DNA from 2 places in the Paenibacillus sp. FSL W8-0439 genome. Region 2 is predicted to be linked to the other one. Evidence: riboswitches for the same ligand, from Rfam matches in the RefSeq annotation. Region 2 holds a riboswitch; the other holds the start of a gene.

Region 1 (11,547 bases), 4.4 Mb from region 2:
GGATGTGAGATGTCTGGTTCCTGTAGAGAGCACGACTGTATCTGCTATCTCGTCTTTTGAGGTGGAAAAAGTGGATTCAGTTGATTCTGTGAACAACACTGACGGGGATGGTTCTGATGAACTTTCAGCTGGACAGGCTCTGATCGCAGCGGAAAAGGGCATACGCGAGGCCGCCGTACTTCTCCAGGCTGGAGAGACGGTAGCCTTCCCTACGGAAACCGTGTACGGACTGGGGGCCGATGCACGCAGCACTAAAGCGGTGGAGGCGGTATTTGCTGCCAAAGGTCGTCCTTCCGATAACCCGCTCATTGTACATATTTCCGATGCTGCTCAATTAAAAGGTATGGTAGTGGAAATTAACGATACAGCCCGAGCGCTGATGAATGCATTTTGGCCAGGACCGCTGACCCTCGTATTGCCGGTAGTGCCGCAGGCACTGTCATCGCGTGTGACAGCAGGCTTGGACACGGTCGGTGTGCGCATGCCGGATCATCCGATCGCGCTGCGCTTGATCACGGAAGCCGGTTGTCCGCTGGCTGCACCAAGCGCCAACCGCTCGGGAAGACCCAGTCCGACTCTAGCACAGCATGTGCTGGAGGACCTGGAGGGTCGCATCGGCGGTATTTTGGACGGAGGTCCCACGGGGGTGGGACTGGAGTCCACGGTAGTGCAAGTGGGTGACGACGGAACCGTCACCATTCTGCGCCCTGGCGGCGTGACGGCTGAACAGCTCGCTGCGGTTGCTCGCGCCGTCGTATTGGACCCGGCGTTGGCTGCCACACCGGGGCAGGATGTCGACAGCCTGGCGCCACGCTCGCCGGGCATGAAGTATACGCACTACGCGCCGCGAGGCCGCTTGAGCGTGGTACAAGGCCCGTCGCCTGTTGAAGTTACGGGCTGGATTCGCGACGCGCTGGCGGAGGCTGCCGCGCGCGGGGAGCGCACGGCGGTGCTCGCGTTCGACGACCATGCCGCCGGCTACGCCGGAGAACGGGTCTACACGCTGGGCAAGCTGGACGCGCTTCATGAGGCAGCGCAGCGTCTATATGGCGTGCTCCGACGCTGCGATGAAGACGGCGTCACCTACATTTTGGCGGAAGCCTGCCCGCCGAAGGGATTGGGAGACGCCGTCATGAATCGACTGCTTAAAGCGGCAGGTCATCGAATTATCCGATTGTAGCTTCTGTAAAGAATGGAGTCTCTTATTTTAATTCCTCCTCTCTCCTCGTCTCTGTTTTGGGTATTTTCAGTACCTGCTTGTACTGATTTGCCCCTTGTCCGCATAACGTGTACAAGAACAGACGGATAATGGAGGGATGGAGTATGCTGGCAGCCTCTGCCGATGCTGGGCAGGTTGTAACGATTCTGATCATGGCGGTAGCGCTAGGGATGGATGCGCTGTCGCTGGGCGTAGGGATCGGTATGAAGGGGATACGCCTGCGAGACGTGCTGCGCATCAGCATTGTGATTGGTTTTTTTCACATCCTGATGCCGTTGCTGGGAATGTTCACAGGCCATTATATGAGTTCTTTATTAGGCCATGTGACGACCTATTTCGCAGGGGGATTACTCATCCTTTTGGGCGGGCATATGGTGTACAATTCCTTCAAGGGAGACGGCGTACACGTATTGGATCATCGGTCGCCTTTGGGTCTTTTGCTATTTGCACTTGGGGTGAGCATTGACTCATTTTCTGTGGGAGTGTCCCTGGGGATGTTCCAGAGTGACCTGGTGCTGACTGTTCTGGCCTTTGGTTTTTGCGGGGGAGCGATGGCGATGCTGGGGCTGTTACTGGGGCGCAAGGTCAGCCGCAATCTGGGGGATTATGGAGAAGCGGTGGGCGGTGCCGTTTTGCTGGCATTCGGCTTTATGTTTATGTTTTGATTTTAACGTAGACAGTGTAAAATAAATACAGGATTTGAGTAATCCTCTGTTTATATATTTTTTCAACATACGGGGGGTGAAGACGTTGAAGAATATCTTATTTGTATGCACAGGGAACACCTGTCGCAGTCCAATGGCTGAGGGGATGCTGCGTAAGTTGGCTGCTGAGCATGGACTGGAACTGGAAGTGCGTTCCGCTGGAGTAGCTGCGATGGACGGGGCGTCGATATCCCGGCATGCAGAGGCGGTTCTACGTGATCACGATATATCCGACCAGATCACTTCAACCCCTTTAAGCGACGGACTTGCCGAGTGGGCACATCTGATCTTAACCTTGACGCAAGGACATAAACAGCATGTCATTCAACGGTTTCCACAAACGGCGGGCAAAGTATTTACGCTGAAGGAATATGTGGAGGACCGTGACGCAGTGCTGAAGGACGTACAGGAATTAGACGGCTTGTATGCTTCACAGCAGTTGATGGCTTCACTTGGACAAGAGCTATCAGCGCAGGAACGTGAGCGAATGATTGAATTACATCAACGGATTCCGGGCTTCGATATCTCAGATCCGTTTGGCGGTTCGCGGGAGGACTACGATGTCACAGCTGCGGAAATCCGTGTAGCTTTGCATAAGTTGCTGGACAAGCTAAAGGGATCTTCCGAATAAAGTCGGTACCATTCCTCTATTTTGTACGGAATCTGTTGATTTTCGACAGTTAATCCGTTAAGATAAGGTGGAAAAATGAGAATCCGATGTAACTGGCGACAAAAGTGGGATTAACCACGATGGAGCATCGGATATACGGCCGGTCGCCTGGGCAAAAGAGCAATTCCACATAGGTGTGGACTGCTCTTTTTTCGTATACGAGCTACAGCAGATCTTCTGTTGCCTTCTTGTTCTTCCATTTTTTCTGCTCGAAATCTGAAACATCGGCTATAATATAGTCAGATTGTGATCAGGAGAGAGTGTGTTGAACTTGGGGCATGGGACCATGCCTAGTCTCTGAGAGGCTGTTCAACCAAAGGAGGTTCCAATGGTAGAACAATTGGATCATGAGATTTCACTCGAAGCACAGACCGCTTCTGTCGTGCGGGAAATTGCAGAAGTGGCCAGTCTTAAAGCTGGTCGCCTGCTGGTTATTGGCGCAAGCACGAGTGAAGTGGCTGGAAGTCGGATCGGCACAGCAGGAGCGCTGGATGTGGCTCAGCAAGTGTTGTCTGGAGTAGAATCCGTTCGCAGAGAGTATGGCTTTGATGTGGCGTTTCAATGCTGTGAGCACTTGAACCGAGCACTGGTCGTTGAACGTTCTTTACTGGAGCGATTAGGCCTGATGGAGGTTGCGGCTGTTCCTGTTCGTACAGCAGGGGGCTCTATGGCTACTGTTGCCTATCGCTCTATGGACGATGCGTGTCTGGCGGCGAATGTGCAGGCTCATGCCGGGATAGACATCGGCGAAACGCTGATTGGCATGCATTTGCGCCCGATTGCCGTTCCGTTTCGCCCAAGCCTTCGCTGGATTGGTGAAGCACGTGTGACGGCTGCGTTCACTCGTCCTCCACTTATTGGCGGACAACGGGCAGTGTACAGTCTGGAACAAGAAGCCGGCGGAAACTGCGATTAGCATTTGGCATGTCGGCATGTTTGTACTGATCTTTTTTGCATTGATGATGAGGTACCCAACAGAGGAGCAGGCATTTGCTTGTATACCCAACAATTTGACCATGGAGAGGGAGTAATCAATCATGATGGAACATCTGCGTAAAAGTGACCCGGCAGTGATGGAAGCAATGGGGCTTGAACTGAAACGGCAACGCCACAATATCGAGCTGATCGCATCTGAGAATATCGTCAGTGAAGCAGTAATGGAAGCCATGGGCTCCGTGCTTACCAATAAATATGCTGAAGGTTATCCGAACAAACGCTACTATGGTGGCTGTGAGCATGTAGATATCGTCGAAGATATTGCACGTGACCGTGCGAAAGAACTATTTGGCGCCGAGCATGCGAACGTGCAGCCTCACTCTGGAGCGCAGGCTAACATGGCGGTATATCTGGCAGCTCTTCAACCTGGAGATACTGTACTGGGTATGAATCTGGCGCATGGCGGCCACTTAACACACGGAAGCCCGGTTAATGCCTCCGGTTTGTTGTATAACTTTGCTGCTTACGGTGTACGTGAAGACAACTTCCGCATCGACTACGATGAAGTGCGCAAAGCAGCCTTCAAGCACCGCCCTCGTCTGATCGTAGCTGGTGCAAGTGCATATCCGCGTACTATCGATTTTGAAGCCTTTGCTTCCATTGCTAATGATGTAGGTGCTTTATTCATGGTGGATATGGCACATATCGCAGGTCTCGTGGCAGCAGGGATTCACCCTAGTCCAGTTCCTCATGCCCAATTTGTGACAACAACGACACACAAAACGCTGCGTGGTCCGCGTGGGGGGCTAATTCTGACTCGCAAAGCGTGGGCGCAAGCGATTGATAAAGCTATCTTCCCTGGTACTCAAGGAGGACCACTGATGCACGTGATCGCGTCCAAAGCAGTTGCTCTGGGTGAAGCGCTCCAGCCATCATTCAAAACCTATGCGCAAAACGTAGTTCGCAACGCACAGGTGCTGGCTGAAACACTGCTGGAAGAGGGAATCAACATTGTATCCGGTGGTACGGATAATCACCTGATGCTGTTGGATACTCGCAATTTGAATATTACAGGTAAAGAAGCGGAGCATGTATTGGATTCCGTGGGTATCACGGTCAACAAAAATGCCATTCCTTTCGATCCAACGAGTCCGTTCGTTACCAGCGGCATTCGTATTGGTACACCTGCTGCAACTTCTCGTGGTATGGATGAAGAAGCTATGGTTAAAATTGGTAAAATTATTGCTGATACTCTTAAAAATCCAAAAGATGATACTGTATTGTCCAAAGCAAGCCAAGCGGTGGGCGAGTTGACAGACAAGTTCCCGATCTATCCAGGAACACAATACTAATTCATCGCCATTCCTTTTAATCTTTATATGATAAGGCTGTTTTCCTTTCGTTAGCGAAGGGAGAACAGCCTTTTTTTGATTCCAGACGACTCGAAACTTACGTTTTTGGGTAATAAGCGATTAAAGTAAGGATTTATGCGCATTTTCCTTCATGATCTACGACAAAGGAGTGATTGCATTGAGCCAAAGAAAATCCGCGCAATTATTGCAGCAGCTCATATTTGTAGGACCGATGGCGTTGTTTTTCGTCTTAATTATGGTCATTCCGTTCCTGTTGGGGCTGTATTATTCCATGACGAACTGGGATGGCGTATCTGAACATGTCCGATGGCTCGGACTAGGGAATTACATTCATATTTTTAAAGATGATCCGGACTTCCGTAATGCATTTTGGTTTACGGTCCGCTTTACCGTATGTGGTGTCATTCTAACTAACCTGGTGGGCTTTTTCCTGGCCTATGCGCTTACAAAGCCGTTGCGTACCCGCAATGCACTGCGAACTGTATTTTTTATGCCTAATATGATCGGCGGCTTGCTGCTCGGCTTCATCTGGCAATTTATATTTGTACGCGGCTTTTCGGCGGTGGGAGAGGCCACAGGGCTTTCTTTTTTCAAACTGCCGTGGTTAGGTGATGGGCCGACTGCATTTTGGGGAACTGTCATTGTGTTTGTTTGGCAATACGCAGGTTATCTCATGGTTATTTACATATCCTCTCTAAATAATGTCCCGCATGCTCTTATTGAATCAGCCCAAATTGATGGTGCGAGCCGAAGACAGGTTTTGCGTCATATCGTGGTGCCGCTTATTATGCCAGCAGTGACCGTCTGCTTGTTCTTGGCGATATCCTGGTCCTTTAAAGTATTTGAGCTGAATTTGGCTTTGACAAAGGGTGGACCATTCAAGGCGACAGAGTCTGTAGCGTTGGACATATATAATGAAGCGTTTACAAATAATCGACTTGGATTGGGAACTGCTAAGGCTATGATTTTCTTCGTGGTCGTTGCGATCATTACCAGCATTCAGGTGCGCCTCACGAAGAAAAAGGAGGTCGAAATGTAATGGAAAAAACATCGAACTATCGTTTGAGCACATGGGTAGCTGAAATATTGCTTATTGTGATTGGGTTGATCTTTCTAATTCCGTTCTATTTTTTGCTCGTGAACTCGGTTAAATCTTTTGGAGACATTTTGGCTCATTCCGCTTCGTGGCCGACAACCTTCCGTTTTGAAAACTATGCTAACGCCTGGAATAAAATAAACTTTCCCACAGCACTGGGGAATTCACTGATCGTCACCATCGTCAGCAATGCGCTTTTGCTGCTGATCAGCTCGATGGCCGCCTACCAAATGGTTCGGCATGATACTCTTTTTAATCGGTTCCTGTTCGGGCTGCTTGTGGCTGCGATGGTCGTACCTTTTCAATCGATTATGTTGCCGCTTATGGAAGTGTCCAACGTATTGAGCCTGAACAACAGCATACCAGGACTGATTTTGTGCTATCTGGGTTTTGGAGCGCCTTTATCAGTTTTTCTGTTTCATGGTTTTATTAAAACGGTGCCTATTGAGGTTGAGCAAGCGGCGAGAGTAGATGGTTCCTCTCGTTACGGGGTGTTCTTTCGCATCGTTTGTCCACTGTTGCTCCCTATGTTCGTGACCGTACTTATTTTGAATACGTTATGGATCTGGAATGATTATCTGCTGCCTTCGCTCATTTTAAATGATCCTGAGCTGCGTACGATTCCGATTGCGACCTATATGCTGTTTGGTCAATATACCAAGCAATGGGACTTGGCGTTGCCCGCACTGGTGCTCGGAATCACGCCGATCGTTGTGTTTTTTCTGGTGATGCAAAAATATATCGTTTCTGGCATTGCGGCCGGAGCGGTTAAAGGCTGATGGGAGGGTTATCGGATGAAAAAGACAGTGCTGCTTGTCATCTCCCTGATGTTGCTGCTTACGTGTATGCTTGCAGGTTGTGGTAATACAAAGGCTCAACAGAGTGGGACCAAAACGATACACATTTATCAATTCAAAGTGGAGATTTCGGAACCGTTGAACAAACTGAAGGCTGAGTATGAAAGAACGCACCCTGGTATCAAGCTGGATATTCAATCTGTCGGTGGGGGTACGGACTACGGTGCTTCGTTGAAGGCTAAATTCGCCTCAGGCGACCAACCGGACATTTTCACGAATGAGGGTTACCAGGATCGTGATACGTGGTTTGAGTATCTGGAGGATTTGTCGGATCAGCCATGGGTGAAGGACCTGGACGATTTCGCCCGTAAGCCGATGACGGTTAACGGTAAGATTTATGGACAGCCTATGAACCTGGAGGGATTTGGTTTTGTTTATAATAAGGATTTGTTCAAAAAAGCGGGTATAACCAAATTGCCTCAGACGTTAGATGAATTGGAGGAAGCAGCCAAGCGACTGAAAGCAGCAGGGATTATCCCTTTTGCTAACGGCTATGCAGAGTGGTGGGTTCTGGGAAACCATTTTATCAATATCCCCTTTGCCAGACAGCCGAACCCGGAAAGTTATGTTGCGGATTTAAACCAAGGAACTGCTCGCATTCCTGGTAACCCCGTGTTCGATCAGTGGGTGAAGTTGCTTGACCTGACTTTAAAATATGGAAACCCCAATCCGCTCACAACGGACTACAATACACAAGTGACACTGTTTTCAACAGGCAAGGCCGCTATGATGCACCAGGGGAACTGGACGCAGCCGCAAATAGATGGAATTAATCCTAACTTGGATTTGGGTATTCTTCCTACGCCTATAGACAATAATTCTTCTACTGGAGACAAACTGGCTGTGGGAGTGGCCTCGAACTGGGTTGTCAACAAAAACTCGCCTGTGAAGCAGGAGGCAAAGGAATTTCTCAACTGGCTGGTCACATCAGAAACAGGCAAGCATTATATTACCAAGGAGTTTAAGTTCGTTCCTGCCTTCAAAAGTATCACGTCTAGTGACGAGACCACAGGTGATTTGGGTGCGGAAATATCTCGACACGTGAAGGAAGGCAAGATATGGAGCTGGAACTTCCAGCGCTTTCCAAAGGGGCTAAATCAGGATTTAAGCAGTAGTATACAAGCCTATATCGCAGGCGTTATTACGAAGGACGAAATGCTTCAGCAATTTCAGGGAGCGTGGGACAATCTGAAGTATAGATAAGCATAGATGAAAGAGCTTTCCGATTCATTTATCGGATAAGCTTTTTCATTTGCATATTATTGTATATAAATTGCTTTTATTCAAAAAAATATTCATTTGAGAGAATGATCACATTAATATGGAATGAATTGTATTATTATATGTTAAGAGATTTGAAAGTCACAAGGCGAGGGGCTAGTTTATGGATTATATTAAACATCCGATAACGCTAAAATTACTAGGACGTATGTGGATGTTAATCCGTCCTTATAAAGTACAATTTTTAGTGAATTTAGGTGTGATCATAGCTTCAGTTATATTAAGTCTTGCTCAGCCTTTATTATGGGCAAAAATTCTTACTTCCTTATACGATCAAAACCTAAATGAACTATACAAATTCACATTATATTTTATAATATTTTTTTTAATTCAGACCCTGGTGAATATCGGAAGAGCGCATTTTTTTTCGTTTTTAAATGAATCTATTATATTAAACTTAAAACAAACGTTATATAAGAAAATAATGGACTTATCAATTTATGATTTTGACAAAATAGGTGTATCTGAGTTTATTTCTAAGTTACATAATGATACTGAGATAGTTGCTGACGTCATTGTGGGTAAGTCGGTGCACTTTATCGTGAATTTACTAACGTCTTTGGCTATAGGCGTAACTCTTTTTTTCATTGAGTGGAAATTAGCTCTCTTAATTGTTGCGCTAATTCCAATTTTATATTTGATTATAAGGTTATTTTCTAAGCATATTAAAGGTAGAAGTACTGAAGCTTCTAGTATTAATGATTATATATATTTCATAGTACAGCAGTCTTTAATTGGTATTAAGGAAATTAGAAATCTTAATATACAAGATCAGAATTTAGTTAACTTTGGTACTGCTACGGAAAAACTTAAATTAAAAAAAATCAAAATTGTACATTTGCAGGCTATTTCTCAAAACCTCGCTCAGATTGTTAGCTTCATTATCCAAATTCTTATAATTTTGATAGGTGCATATCTTGTTGTTGAAACTAAAACATTATCTATAGAAATTTTTATTGCTTTAAACACATATTCATTTCAATTAATTAATTCATTAATGCAAATTACAGAATTCAATGCTGATTTTCAAAGATTAATTGTATCACTTGAAAGAATATTCGCTGTTATGGATAGAAAAGATTACAACTTGGAATTAAAAAAGGTAGAGATAACGGATAATTTAATTGGAGGAATAAGTTTCACAAATGTGTCTGTATCCTATGAGACGGAACGTGTAATTCTTGATAATGTAACCTTTGAAATATCACCTTTCTCCAAAACAGCAATTGTAGGAAGAAGTGGTGCTGGAAAATCAACAATTTTCAATATATTACTTAGATTTTATTCACCTTTAAGTGGTCATATATATATTGATAATTATAACTTACAAGAAATTGATGAACTTAGTCTTAGAAAGTATATTACGCTTGTTCAACAGGTGCCTTATTTTTTTGGTGGATCAATAAAGGAAAATTTGCTTGTCGCTAATCCTGATGCCGCTGTTGATGACCTTTATGAAGCGTGTAAAAAGGCCTACATACATGACACTATTATTAATTTGCCGAATGGGTATGAAACTATAATTGGTGAAAACGGTTCCAATTTATCGGGTGGCGAAAAACAAAGGCTTGCAATTGCAAGGGCAATATTAAGAAATACTAGGATTATTTTGTTGGATGAACCTACTTCTTCTGTAGACAATGAGTCACAGTACTTTATTAATAAGACACTTAACTTACTTTCTCATAACCATACAATAGTCATTATAGCGCACCATCTATCTAATGTTATTGATTGTGACAAAATTATCATCCTTGATAAGGGAAAGGTTATTGAGAGTGGTAACCATACTAGTTTAACTAGTAATAAAAATTATATAGATCTGTTTAGCTCTGAAATGTCAATCTAATAATAAGGAGGAAGAAGGTGATTCAAAATAATACTTTTGCTTTTAAGCCTGTCAAAGTTGTTGTTTTAGATAGCGGAATAGATACAGACAAAGGAGGACTCGTAGAGCATGTAAAGGAATCTATACACTTCAGTTTGGATATTAATGGTATTGTATTGGAGAAAAAACAGTTTTCATATAATAACGATCATGGAACAGCGGTCGCAATGGCCATCAAGCATATCACGCCGAACGTTGAATTTATAAGTATGAATATACTAAATGAACAACTAAGATCTGACGGAAGAGTATTACTATATGCTTTTAAGAGGGCAATAGATTGTAATCCCGATATTATACACATGAGTTTGGGAACGAAAAAATTTAGGTATGCAAAGCCATTGAGAAAATTGGCGTATGAAGCTAGAGAACATGAAGTCTTTGTTGTAGCTGCTGCTAATAATAATAAAGTTAGATCCTTACCTGCTAGATTAAAGAATGTTATTGGAGTCTTGGGTTTATCTAATTTAAATCCTGAAAATTATTGTTTTAATAATAAATATTTTTATGCTTGCGATAATGTTAATGATGTTAGGAGAATTGGCGAAATTCCAAATTATAAGTATTTAACGGGTTCCAGTATAGCAGCAGCCTTCATAAGTGGTCATATAGCCAGATTGATTAGCAAAAGAGAATTTAGGTATGATGAAATAAATTCATTAATAGAAAGAGGAATTATGGGAGGGAAAATATGAGTACACTGAATTATATGTTAGGTAAAACAGTAGAAGAGTGGAGAGCAGAAGAAGGAAAGCAAATTACTTTTTGTGTTACTGAGGACTGCAACTTAGTTTGTAAGTATTGCTATATAGTAGGTAAAAATCATAAGAATAAAATGACATTCGAAATTGCCAAAAAAGCGGTTGATTATATACTGAGTCATCCGGAAGATTTCCCAGAAAAAGCGGTGATTTGGGACTTTATTGGAGGTGAGCCATTTCTAGAAATTGATCTAATCGATAAAATTTGTGATTATATAAAATTTCAGATGTATCAATTGAATCATCCTTGGTTTAACAATTATCGTTTTAATTTCTCGTCGAATGGTCTTTTATACCATACACCTAAAGTTCAAAAATTTATTAAGAAGAACCATAGTAAGTTGAATATTGGAATTAGTGTAGACGGAAATAAGACCAAACATGATATGCAAAGAGTTTTTCCTGATGGTAGTGGTTCATACGATCTTGTGAAGAATAATATTTCGTTGTGGCAAAGTCAGTTTCCAAATAGTCACACTAAGGCTACCTTTTCGCATGATGATTTACCACATCTTAAAGATAGTATAATCAGTTTGTGGGAATTAGGAATAAATGATGTGTCAGCAAATGTAATATTTGAGGATGTGTGGGAAGAAGGAGATGACCAAATTTTTGAAGAACAACTCAAAGATTTGGCAGATTATATTTTAGATCACGATCTATGGAAGGATCATAATGTAAGGTTCTTTGAAGAAAATTTAGGTAAGCCACTTGATGAGGAAAAGCTAAAACAGAATTTTTGTGGAGTTGGGAAAATGCTTG
Region 2 (11,547 bases):
TCGCTCGGTCTGGATTTCCATTTCGCGGCCGCGTTCTTCGATCCGACTCAGTATGGAGGGCAAGCTGCCTTCCAGATAGATCAGCACATCAGGGTGCGGAAAGAACGGGGTCATGACCATCGCCTCAAACAGGCTAGTATATGTTTCATAATCGGTAGGGTTCATTGTTCCCTGATCAGCATGCATTTTCGCAAAAATACCCGTATCCTCATAAATGGAACGATCCTGCACAAAACCTCCACCAGACAAGAAAATGTTCTTTTGCTCCTTGAAGCGTTCCGCGAGAAAATAGATTTGCAGATGAAAGCTCCATCGTTCGAAGTCGTGATAAAACTTCTCCAGATACGGATTATGATCGACTTGCTCTAACGAGGTTTTAAAACCAAGACGACTGGCCAAAGCACCTGTTAACGTGGATTTACCTACACCTACCGTACCCGCTACCGTAATCAGGGCATTTGCAGGAATGTTGTAATTATTCACTATATGAGCTCCTTTACATCGGAAACAATTTGTTCAAATTGTGCCTGGTTTTCTACAAAATCAATTTCATTCCCGTTCACGGTTAATATACGTGGAGCAGGTGACTGTTCGGCGAGAAACTGAATGCCTTTATCATAATCCGTAATCAATTGCTCCAGATAGGCAGGGTCCATCTCCTGTTCAAAGGAGCGTCCGCGCTTACGGATTCTGCTCAGCAACGTATCCAAATCTGCTCTAATATAAACGATAATGTCCGGCTTAGGCATATCATCGGTGAGCAAATGATAGATTTGGCGATATTTTTCGAGTTTTATACCTTTAAGTGTACGTTCAGCAAAAATCAGATTTTTATAGATATGGTAATCTGAAATCACAGGCTGAGCTTTCTCGATATATTGCAGGCCAGTATCCTCTAGCTGCTTATACCGATTGCAGAGAAAGAACATTTCCAGCTGAAAGCTCCACTCATCTATATTTTGATAGAATTTATCGAGAAACGGGTTTTCCTCGACAATCTCTTTGATCATCGGCAAATGTAGCTCGGTTGAAAGCATCGAAGCCAACGTCGTCTTGCCGGCTCCAATCGGCCCTTCAACGGCTATAAACGGGGCTTGTTTCATGCGGTTCTGCTCCTCCTTGTACTCCAGGTCCATCCTGTGGACAACTATCCTATTGTATCACAAGGAAGTACGCTAGAGGCATAGCAAATCTATGGATAAAACAAAAAAACAGAGCAGCTATGTTTGGATTCATAGCGCCCTGTCCTGCTTAATATTTTGTCTGTCTCTCATTTAAACCAACCTTTTTCATTAAAACGTGTAATGGCCTCAATCCGGTTGCTGACACCCAGCTTATCGAGAATGACTGAAATATAATTCCGCACTGTCCCTGTTGTTAAATACAGTTCACCAGCAATTTCTTTGGTGTTCTTTCCGTCAGCAATAAGCGCCAAAACGGTCTTTTCACGCTCAGTCAGCGGGTTGACCTCGGCATAAGCATCATCAACCAGTTCTGGAGCGTAAATACGTCGACCTGCCATAATACTGCGAATGGAGGAAGCCAGTTCTTCACTGGGACTATCCTTGAGTAAATAACCGTGTGTGCCCGCCTTAATCGCTCGTTCAAAATACCCGGGGCGAGCAAACGTTGTTAAAATAAGCACCTTGCAATTCAAGCCTTTGAGTTCCTCTGCCGCATCCAATCCGCTCTTGATCGGCATTTCGATGTCCATAATGCATATGTCTGGCTGATGCAGCTTCACCAGTTCTATAGCTTCTTCCCCGTTGCTTGCTTTTCCGACTACTTTCATGTCTTCTTCCAAGTCCAACAGGGAGGCTAGAGCACCCAGCAGCATACGCTGGTCTTCTGCGATGACGATTCGAATCATGGCCCCACCTCCTCATTCGGCTTTTCAGTGATGTTAGGCACTTTAATGACCAGGGTCGTTCCCTGATCTGAACGCAGTTCCATACATCCGTTCACGAATTCGAGCCTTTCCTTCATGCCTTGCAGACCATGTCCCCGAAAGACTGCATTTTCTCCCATAATACCAACTCCATTATCCTGAATCCGCAGGGTCAATTCCTTACGAGACGGCTCAATGGTGATGGAGCAAGCGGTAGCTCCACTGTGTTTCACTACATTGGTTACGGCTTCCTTCATACACATACTCAGCACATTTTCATTCATTAATGACGTATGCTCCAGCTTCGGGTCGCCCTCCAAGGTCAGTTCGATGTGAGCAGCCTTTAAAATTTGCCGAATACGCAGCAGTTCATCCTCTAGTCTCATGCCGCGCATTTGAGTAACCATTTCTCGTACTTCTTTTAACGCACTTCTCGCCGTAAGACGAACATCGTTAATTTCGGCATGAGCCCGTTCCGGGTACTGGTCCAGCAGCTTGCCCGCCAAATCGCTCTTCAGTCCAATGAGTGACAGCTTCTGACCCAAGGTATCGTGCAGGTCACGCGCGATTCTTTGCCGTTCCTCCAACTTAATCAATTCCGATATTTTTTTATTGGCATCCTCCAATTGGACCTGAAGCCGATCACTTTTGTTGCGATTAAAGTTCGTAATCGGCAGGAGAATCACACCAATCAGATTGAGCAGGATAAAAGGAATCTGCTTAATAAAAACGGGATTCTGTGAAACAAACCCGTAATTAATTAATCCAATCGTAATCACCATTAAAATAATATACAGCGTCGTAAATGCAGCCTTACTTTTCATATTACCAATCAGATAAGCGATAAATATGGAAAAGTACATATAGCTAAATAGCAGCGTCATCGTAATCGATATAGCAATCTGCACACTGGTCCAAAAGTATATGAGCCAGCCTTGAGAGACAAAAGCCAGTACATAACAAGCAAAAAACACCAAAATAATAGCAGTTCCCAGAATAATATGACTTGTAGATGAAGAGCTAAAATAATAAAAGGGCAGGATATAAAAGACAACCCACACATAAGGGCTAAGTCCCGTATTTCTTTGGAAAATCTGATACCACTTTTGCATCCTGCCACCCTTTTCTACTTTAGATACCCCTTATTTTATCATACCAATTTCCGTACAACGTTATTTTCGTTCCGTGCCTACAACAGGCGTAGGGATGGGCTTTGAAGTGCCAACACGTTTGCTAAGCAGCGGCTTTACTTGTTTAAAGGTCAGAAAGGTCTTGGTACTTTCATCCCATAGTCGGAACTTCAAAGATTCCAGACTGCTACTCACCGTAATCGTGGTCGCCTTTTGCAGCAACGGTGTCGCTTCATGCGCTTTCTCCAAATTGTAATTTGGTACTTTCGGGCTCAAGTGGTGAACATGATGAAAACCAATATTACCTGTAATCCATTGCAATACTTTAGGAAGCTTGTAGTAAGAACTGCCCTCGACGGCCGCATTAATATAACTCCACTCTTCATCATGCTCAAAATACGAATCCTCAAACTGGTGTTGCACATAGAACAGCCAGATTCCCAACATACCAGAGACAAAAAAGATAGGCGTCTGTACCAGAAGGAATGCCTGCCAGCCAATAGCCCAGCACAACAGTGCATACAATGCAACAATGGATATATTCGTCACATAGGTGTTTATTTTTTCCTTACGTTTGGCTGTCTTGACATTAAACCGATAGGAAATCAAAAAAGTATAGATTGGACCTAGGCCGAACATAACCCAAGGATTTCGATATATACGATAGGCCAGCCGTGTCCATGTGGAAGCTGCTGTGTACTCTTCTACCGTGAGCACCCACATATCACCTGTGCCTCTTTTATCCAGATTACTGCTGGTTGCATGGTGGATCGCGTGACTATTTTTCCATTGGTGATAAGGGCAGAGCGTAATAATACCTGTAATCGTTCCCACAATATCGTTCAGCTTGCGACTTTTGAAAAAAGATTGATGACCACAATCGTGAAAAATAATAAACGTCCGTACCACAAACCCTGCCGCAATAATGGTAATGGGAAGCGTCAGCCAGTAAGAAACCGCTAGGCTAAGATAAGCGGCATACCACAATAGGATCAGCGGTCCCAAGGTATTGAACAGTTGCAGAACGCTGGATTTCGTGTTTATTTTCTCGTAGGGAGCCATATTTTTTTTCAATTGAGCTAACGGGAGTTGTGTCATACCCATTATGATCCTCCTTTAAAATGCAGCCCATACCTTAATCCTGTCAGGCGTACATGTTGATCTAAGCTCAGTATAAAGAGACCGCTGTATCTGCTGTAGTCATAAACGTCAGTTCAGGCATATGACATTTGTCATATAGACAACTAACCAAACCTGTTTGGCAAATGTTCACGGGTTTCTTTTCTACTGTTATTTTGTTAAAATATAAGATATATAACGCTGTATGTGACTGGCGAAGTCAGTGGAATGAACCACGAGGGAGCATACAATCAAGCGTACCGTTCGCCTGGGAGAAGTATTTGCAGAGGATTCGTCTGTCTTGACGACCTTGTGCAAATACTTTTTTTCGTTTTCGAAGACCATGACACCCTGTTGATTCCATTATGCGATAAATTCAGAGGAGGCTCGGACTATGGCTATTATCATGAAATCCAAAGAAGCAGCTGAGCAAGTGTATGCAACGATCCGTTCCCAAGTAGAGCAAATGAAACAGCAAGGACACCGTCCCCATCTGGCAACCCTGTTGATAGAGGGTGATCCGGCATCTGCATACTATGCACGGACCAAGCAAAAAATAGCAGAGAAGCTGGGCATCTCATTTCATCTCCATACTTTTAATCGTCATGTAAGCGAAGCCGAACTTCTGCACGTGATCGGTACCCTAAATGATGCATCCCATGTACATGGCATTATGCTGGAACTCCCGCTTCCGCAACATCTTTCTGCCTCCGTTATTAAACAATCCATCGCCCCCTACAAGGATATTGATGGAATTACGCCTGATAACAAGCTGGCTACCGTTACGGGTGACGCAGGGCTATACCCCGCTACACCTCAAGCCTGTATTGAACTGCTCAAGCATTACGGCCACTCCTTGGCAGGCAAAAATGTCACGCTCGTCGGCATCGGACAGACGGTGGGACTTCCCCTTTTCCACATGCTGCAAAGAGAAAATGCCACCGTCACCGCCTGTCATGCAGGTACGCGTGATATTGCAGAGCATCTGAGCCATGCAGACATTGCCTTCGTCGCAGTCGGATGTCCTGATGTGATTACGCAGGATATGGTTCATCCAGGTCTGATTCTCGTGGATGCAGGAATTAATGAGACGCTGGAGGGTAAAATTGTGGGGGACGCTGCTCAGGACGTTGTAGAAAAGGTACATGCCATTTCTCCCGTTCCCGGCGGTGTAGGCACCTTAACGACCGCAATTTTGTACAAAAACTTGCTCAAAGCGATACATCTGCAACATTACTCCAGAGAGGTGGTTTATTCATGAGTGAACTGTCGTGGAACCAGTCCATCGGACATTTTCTGAAAGAAGCTGCAAGTGCAGCGCCTACCCCTGGTGGAGGAAGTGTATCCGCGCTGGCTGCGGCACTAGGCGCAGCGATGACCTCCATGACCGCCAACCTTTCACAAGGAGGAAAATACACGCAATTCAGTGAACAAATGGTGCAAGTCATTAGCAGTATGGAAAGATTGTCTACGCATTGTGAGGAACTGATGGCCGCAGACATCCAATCCTTTGAACAGTACATGACCGCGCTGCGTTTGCCCAAAGAAACAGACGAAGAAAAGCGCTATCGTACCCATTCCTTACAAACAGCTGTGATTGCTGCCATTGAAGTACCTATGCGCCTGCTGGAAGTATGCCGGGACGGACTATCACAAGCCTACAATATTGTGGAAATATCCAATAAAAATGTGATCTCTGATCTGGGCATCGGTGCGATTTTGTTTGAAGCAGCGGCTCAATCCGCCCTGCTCACCATTGATATTAACCTTGCCTCGCTAAAAGACTTGGATGTCAAACAATCCTACGAAGCCAAAACAGCCACACTCCTCCGTGAAATCGGACAAATTAAAGAGCAAACCTTGTTGACCGTACGCAGTCGAATCGCAAGTAGTTAGCTCATACTACGCACTAGCTGTGCTAACCCATATATTCTACCTACTTGCTAACAGAAATAACCTCCAAATCCATCTCTATTCGTTGGGTTTGGAGGTTATTTTATTGCAATTCATTATATTTGGAAAACTTTTCTATACTTTCTTCGTCTATGGATTAGGGATATTCTTTAAGATTACTTTTTCTCTTATACACATTGATCAAGAAATGAGGAAAATCGTATGAAAAGACGTGGTCTATTACTCAGTATAATTACGTTATTACTGATCAGTCCCAGGGTGTGGGCGGCCGGAAATGATTCTACATCGCATATTCGCTCCTATGATTCCGGAAGTCTGATCCAATCCGATGGAAGCTTGTGGCTGTGGGGCTATAATCAATCCGTACCGACTCGTGTAGAGGGTAAGCCAAACGTAATAAAAACATTCTCTAATATCATCAACGAAGGTGATCTGCTATTTACCTTGCAAGACCACTCTGCTTGGTATGTGCCTAGAAACAACATTTCTGAATCTGTGAAGTTTGTTCCTCTGGAAGGACTACAGAACCTCGCTGCTGTAAGTAGTTTGAATGATCATGTACTCGCTCTGACCAACGAAGGCAGCATATTTCTCGCTGATCAACTCGAAGATAAAAATACCTTTAGTCCTTTTCAAATTCTGTCTGGCATCGACGAGGTTGCCGATATAGTCAGTTACTATGAAGAAAGACCGGATTATGAGGAACGCTGGATATTTCTTAAGAAAGACGGCAGTGTATGGAAAAACACAACAGCCTTACAGGGCTTCGAACCTATTTCACCATTAAAAGACATTAAGGCAATTGCTAAAAATATAGCCTTAAAAAAGGATGGTACCGTGTGGACGTGGCCCAAAGAATTTGATAAAAATGCAGCTCCGTCCGAAACGCTAGCCGTATCACAAATTCAAGCCTTATCGGGCATCAAGACAATCAAGGCTAATAGGTATTCCAATCTCGCCATTGATCAGCAAGGTCGGCTATGGTTCTGGGGGGCTACAGTTACAGGTGCCTTAGACAATACGACCTATCACAACACTAATATCCCTGTACTGCTAACAGGAGTAAAGGACGTTAAAGACGCCTTTTTCGTTGAGCGCTCCCTTCTTGCTCTAACCACTGCTGGTAATGTATATGTTGCATCTCTAGATGGCGAAAAATTATCCTCCAATGTCCCTTTTACATTACTTGCTCAAAATATTCAAAGCATCAAGGCAGGCCCACGGCACGTCATCATGCAAAAGGCAAACGACGCACTGTGGGGCTGGGGTGTTAACAAACACGCGCAACTCGGCATAGGCGATTATGAATTTCTTTATAATACGCCAGTTCCTGTACAAAAGCCGATTCTCGTCCGTCTCAACAGTACACCTGTCCCTCTAAGCAACGGTGTGATTACCCGCAATGGGCAGGCGTTTATTCCCTTGCGTTCTGTTTTTAACCAACTGGGGGCCGACATCACTTATGATTTCAACAGCAAAATAGCGAAAATGAATCAGTCCAAGGCGGGAGACCATCCCGTCTCTCTAGAAATTAATTTTAAAACCAGCCAAACAAAAGTGAACGGTAAATCTGTAGAACTCACTAATCCGCCCTTCATGGTGAACGGTATTGGTTATCTTCCACTGAGGCTCATCAGCGAGACACTGGGAGCCAAGGTAGATTGGCTACAAAAAGAAGATACTATCGTAATTACGACGAAATAATATATAAAAGACCAGTCCAAACATGATTTATGTTGGACTGGTCTTTTATTGCTATATACTGCGTGTAGTATGCAGCTTCCTATCTGCCTTCGACATTTCGTTACAACACAAAATCCACCTATTTTTTAGCTTTATTCTCTTTCTCTCTTTCAACCAGCATATCCACAATCATATCAATCTGTCCGGTAATAGCGATCGGATCATAGCGATAGTACGTATCAAAATCATTAAAGAACACTCTATTATTCTTCACCGCAGGCAGATTGCCCCACACAGCGGACGATTTCAGTTGCTTAAGCGCGGTTCCCTTTTTGTCTGGATCATAGGTTGTCAGGAACATGTAATCTGCGTCATACTGCGGCAGTACCTCCATTGAAAGCTGTACGGTTTGTTCCTTGGAATTAGCTGTCTTCTTCGGCATGTTCAGTTTGAGCGCATTGTATACGGCTTGTCCGCCTCGTCCCGCATTGTCACCAAAGATCCAAAGTGCGTTCTTGTCCGTCAGCTCATACAACCCGAAAGTTGCCTTTTCGTCAATAACACCTTTCAGACGAGCGCGGCCTTCAGCAGCCTTTTTGTCAAAGGCGGCAATAAATTGCTCAGCCTTCTCCTTTTCCCCAGTGATATCGCCGAACAGCTTGACCGTATCATAGATATTAGTCGTGGTGCCGAACGGAATGTACAGGGTAGGTGCAATTTTAGACAAAGCTTCATAATTCGTATCCTTCATAACCACGATCAGATCGGGTTTGAGTTCCAGCGTCTTTTCCAAATTGGTAGGATCACCCACCTCTTTGGTTCCTTTTTCCTTTAGCAAATCAGTCAGAAAAGGATTTTGAAACGCAGTCGGCTCCACACCCACCACGTTAGCACCAACAGACAGCAGTTCTCCGCCGTAAAAATCCGTTACAATACGCTGTGGCTTAGCGGGAATCTCAATATCCCCTTTAACCGTTTTAAAGCTTCTCGTCTCTCCAGTAGAAGCCGATTCTTGCTTATCTCCTGAAGTTGAAGCGGTATTACCTTCAGTGTTATTTCCGCCGCATGCGCTGATAAATACAGCCAATACAAGCATCAAAGTAGCCAGCATAAATATCGATTTTTTCCTCAACCTATTAGCCCCCTATGTAATATGGTAATAGCCTTATACCATTATGATAATGATTATCAATATCGTAAGAAATATATCAAGCGTCATCCTTGCTGTCAACTGCAAAGCGAACTTTTTATTATTTCACTTTTAAAATAAAAAGACCTGCCAAAATGATGGCCAGGTCTTTTGGATGCGGCTGCTTCTTAAACCTACAAATTGGGGCTAGGTTGCTGAAGGGCTGCTTTCCGGTGATCGCTGTTTTGTTTTATATTCTTCTCCCCAATCCTTCATCAGATTAATAATCGGGATGAGTGTTTCTCCAAACTCGGTGAGAGAGTATTCAACCTTAGGCGGAACCTGCTGGTAGACTTCACGATGAACGACACCGTCCTCTTCCAGCTCGCGCAATTGGAGTGTCAGCATACGCTGGGTAATTCCCGGGCAGATCCGCCGAAAATCACTAAATCGCTTAGTCCCATACATGAGATGGTATAAAATAATCCCTTTCCACTTGCCCCCAATCACATCCAACGTGTACTCAACAGGACACGCCTGATCATTCCCAGCGGTACATTCACCAAAACCGCCTTTCCGATTGCGCATTGGCCCTTCTCCTCCTTGGTATCATTTTATATACTACAGCACATTAATGTGCGTACTTCAAAAATGGTCATGTATATTCTAATATTAGTCATGCACTTAGTAAGCGTCAATTTCAATCACAACCATAAGGAGTGGAATCACGATGGAAACCTTAACAACCACTAAAGATCAAATCTTGGCTGCATACAAGTTCAGACATGCTACAAAAGAATTTGATAGTCATAAGAAAATTAGCGATTCCGATTTTGAGTTTATTCTTGAAACCGGTCGTTTATCCCCAAGCTCGTTTGGCTTTGAACCCTGGAAATTTGTTGTCGTCCAAAGTACAGATATGCGTGAGAAGCTGCTGCCCTATTCCTGGGGGGCCACAAAACAGTTGCCAACAGCAAGCCATTTCGTACTTATTCTCTCCAGATTGCCTAAAGATATGGTAGCTTCATCCGATTATATCAAGAATATGATGGTAAACGTGCAGCAATTACCTGCTGAAGTGATGCAAGGCAAAGAGAAGGTATATGACGCCTTCCTAAAATCAGATTTTGCGCTTGAGGAAAATGAAAGAGCTATGTTCGAGTGGGCATGCCGACAAACCTATATCGCACTGGGCAATATGATGACTGCCGCAGCTCAAATCGGCATTGATTCCTGCCCTATCGAAGGTTTTAATAAACAAGAAATTGAACGCATCCTCTCCGAAGAAGGCATTATGGATGCCGAGCATTTCGGTATTTCTTGTATGGTGGCTTTTGGATACCGCCTGAACGAACCGCGCGACAAAACTCGGCGACCTGTAGATCAGATTGTGGAGTGGGTATAAAGCGCGGAATATCCTTATTAAAAACAAAGGGCGCTCCAAGCCATTTCCATGGCTAGGGGCGCCCTCTTTACATAAAACTATAGCTCCTAAAAATGTGGTCACTTCATAATAACGCCTACTGATAGTTCACTTCTTCCACGAAATAGATTTCCTTCAAACGAGTTTTCACGCGTTGAATTTCATCTGCTGTTAAAGGAGCTGTTGGACATAGCTTGAAGTTCCTTCCAGTGACATAGCTTACGTCCGTGTGACTATTTTCCGGGCTGTAAGCAAGCTTCGGAACCGGTTTTGGGGTATAATCGGTAAAGTCAATAATGGACCATGCCGCATCTCCATCCTCTTTGGATAAAATAATACGCTGTGAGGCATTTTCAGTCCACAAATAGCGCAGATTTGCCGGTGAATTATTGGAATCCATAGCCGTCTTTATTCCTGAACCTCTAAACATGAGCGTAAACTCGGTATGATCATTATTGGCTCCTGCTACCGATTCATAAATCTGTTTCAGCCCGTCTACACCCACAATCTCGACCTTGCGATCAAGCGGGAAATGATTCACAAAGTTCTCCCATATTGGACCCATGTTATGGGTGTTGGCAAGTGCGTTGATGTCCAAAATAATGGACAAGTAGTTTACCGTATTTATACGTTGATAAGGGTTATCCAAATATTGCTGTACTATATACAGTTGTGGTGCCGCATCCGTCTCCGTCACATAGGGATCACCCGGATGAAGAGTCCAGCGTGAGGAATCTTTCGTATAGCGTGATCCAATTGGATCAATCGTAACCGAGTTCATGAATACGGTACCGCTATTATCAGCGATTCCTTGTGCGGGAACAATTGGATTGTCCTTATGAGACCAGTAAGGCATCAAAGGTGAGCCCTCACCATACATACCGTTGACATTATATTGTGTAGCCGACCATCCCATCGCGGATGTAATCCGATAGTGATCTTTAAGCCATTGAGTCTGTTCAGGATTCACCGTAAAGCTCGTCAGTGATTTCGGCAGATACTTCCGATATTGGTCTGTATCCATGCTTTCAAACACGGATGGTGATCCCATCGAACCAGATTGGTGCAGCTCATTGAATGCATTATAACGATACATATACAGCCACTCATCCATCTTTGCTTCCCAAACAGGAAGCCCGGGCTCGGACTGGTTCGGGTACCCCGCCAGAATCCCAACTTCATCTCCATACTGATCGACAAATGCCAGAACCTGTTCAAGCTGCGGCCGATTCGCTTCTACAAAAACAAATCCGTTTTGCAT

The links. A riboswitch is a leader RNA that binds a small molecule or an ion and turns the genes downstream of it on or off. The one in region 2 is predicted to bind ZMP and ZTP.
Region 1: another riboswitch for ZMP and ZTP. It lies ahead of MKX36_RS22980 (TIGR01440 family protein); the one in region 2 lies ahead of MKX36_RS04420 (bifunctional 5,10-methylenetetrahydrofolate dehydrogenase/5,10-methenyltetrahydrofolate cyclohydrolase).

What each region holds. Positions count from the first base shown of each region.
Region 1 covers NZ_JBBPAK010000001.1:5,340,416-5,351,962, reverse strand. The annotation lists gene MKX36_RS22995 (L-threonylcarbamoyladenylate synthase) at 1-1,180, shown strand, start outside; gene MKX36_RS22990 (manganese efflux pump MntP) at 1,324-1,884, shown strand; gene MKX36_RS22985 (low molecular weight protein arginine phosphatase) at 1,970-2,554, shown strand; ZMP/ZTP riboswitch at 2,633-2,714, shown strand; gene MKX36_RS22980 (TIGR01440 family protein) at 2,922-3,509, shown strand; gene glyA (serine hydroxymethyltransferase) at 3,631-4,881, shown strand; gene MKX36_RS22970 (carbohydrate ABC transporter permease) at 5,060-5,941, shown strand; gene MKX36_RS22965 (carbohydrate ABC transporter permease) at 5,941-6,777, shown strand; gene MKX36_RS22960 (ABC transporter substrate-binding protein) at 6,793-8,058, shown strand; gene MKX36_RS22955 (ABC transporter ATP-binding protein) at 8,240-9,985, shown strand; gene MKX36_RS22950 (S8 family serine peptidase) at 10,003-10,719, shown strand; gene MKX36_RS22945 (radical SAM peptide maturase, CXXX-repeat target family) at 10,716-11,547, shown strand, end outside.
Region 2 covers NZ_JBBPAK010000001.1:975,276-986,822, reverse strand. The annotation lists gene MKX36_RS04445 (deoxynucleoside kinase) at 1-483, opposite strand, end outside; gene MKX36_RS04440 (deoxynucleoside kinase) at 483-1,103, opposite strand; gene MKX36_RS04435 (response regulator transcription factor) at 1,271-1,870, opposite strand; gene MKX36_RS04430 (sensor histidine kinase) at 1,867-3,000, opposite strand; gene MKX36_RS04425 (fatty acid desaturase) at 3,061-4,122, opposite strand; ZMP/ZTP riboswitch at 4,335-4,418, shown strand; gene MKX36_RS04420 (bifunctional 5,10-methylenetetrahydrofolate dehydrogenase/5,10-methenyltetrahydrofolate cyclohydrolase) at 4,532-5,398, shown strand; gene MKX36_RS04415 (cyclodeaminase/cyclohydrolase family protein) at 5,395-6,033, shown strand; gene MKX36_RS04410 (stalk domain-containing protein) at 6,253-7,755, shown strand; gene MKX36_RS04405 (ABC transporter substrate-binding protein) at 7,874-8,866, opposite strand; gene MKX36_RS04400 (winged helix-turn-helix transcriptional regulator) at 9,071-9,451, opposite strand; gene MKX36_RS04395 (NAD(P)H-dependent oxidoreductase) at 9,594-10,268, shown strand; gene MKX36_RS04390 (S-layer homology domain-containing protein) at 10,384-11,547, opposite strand, start outside.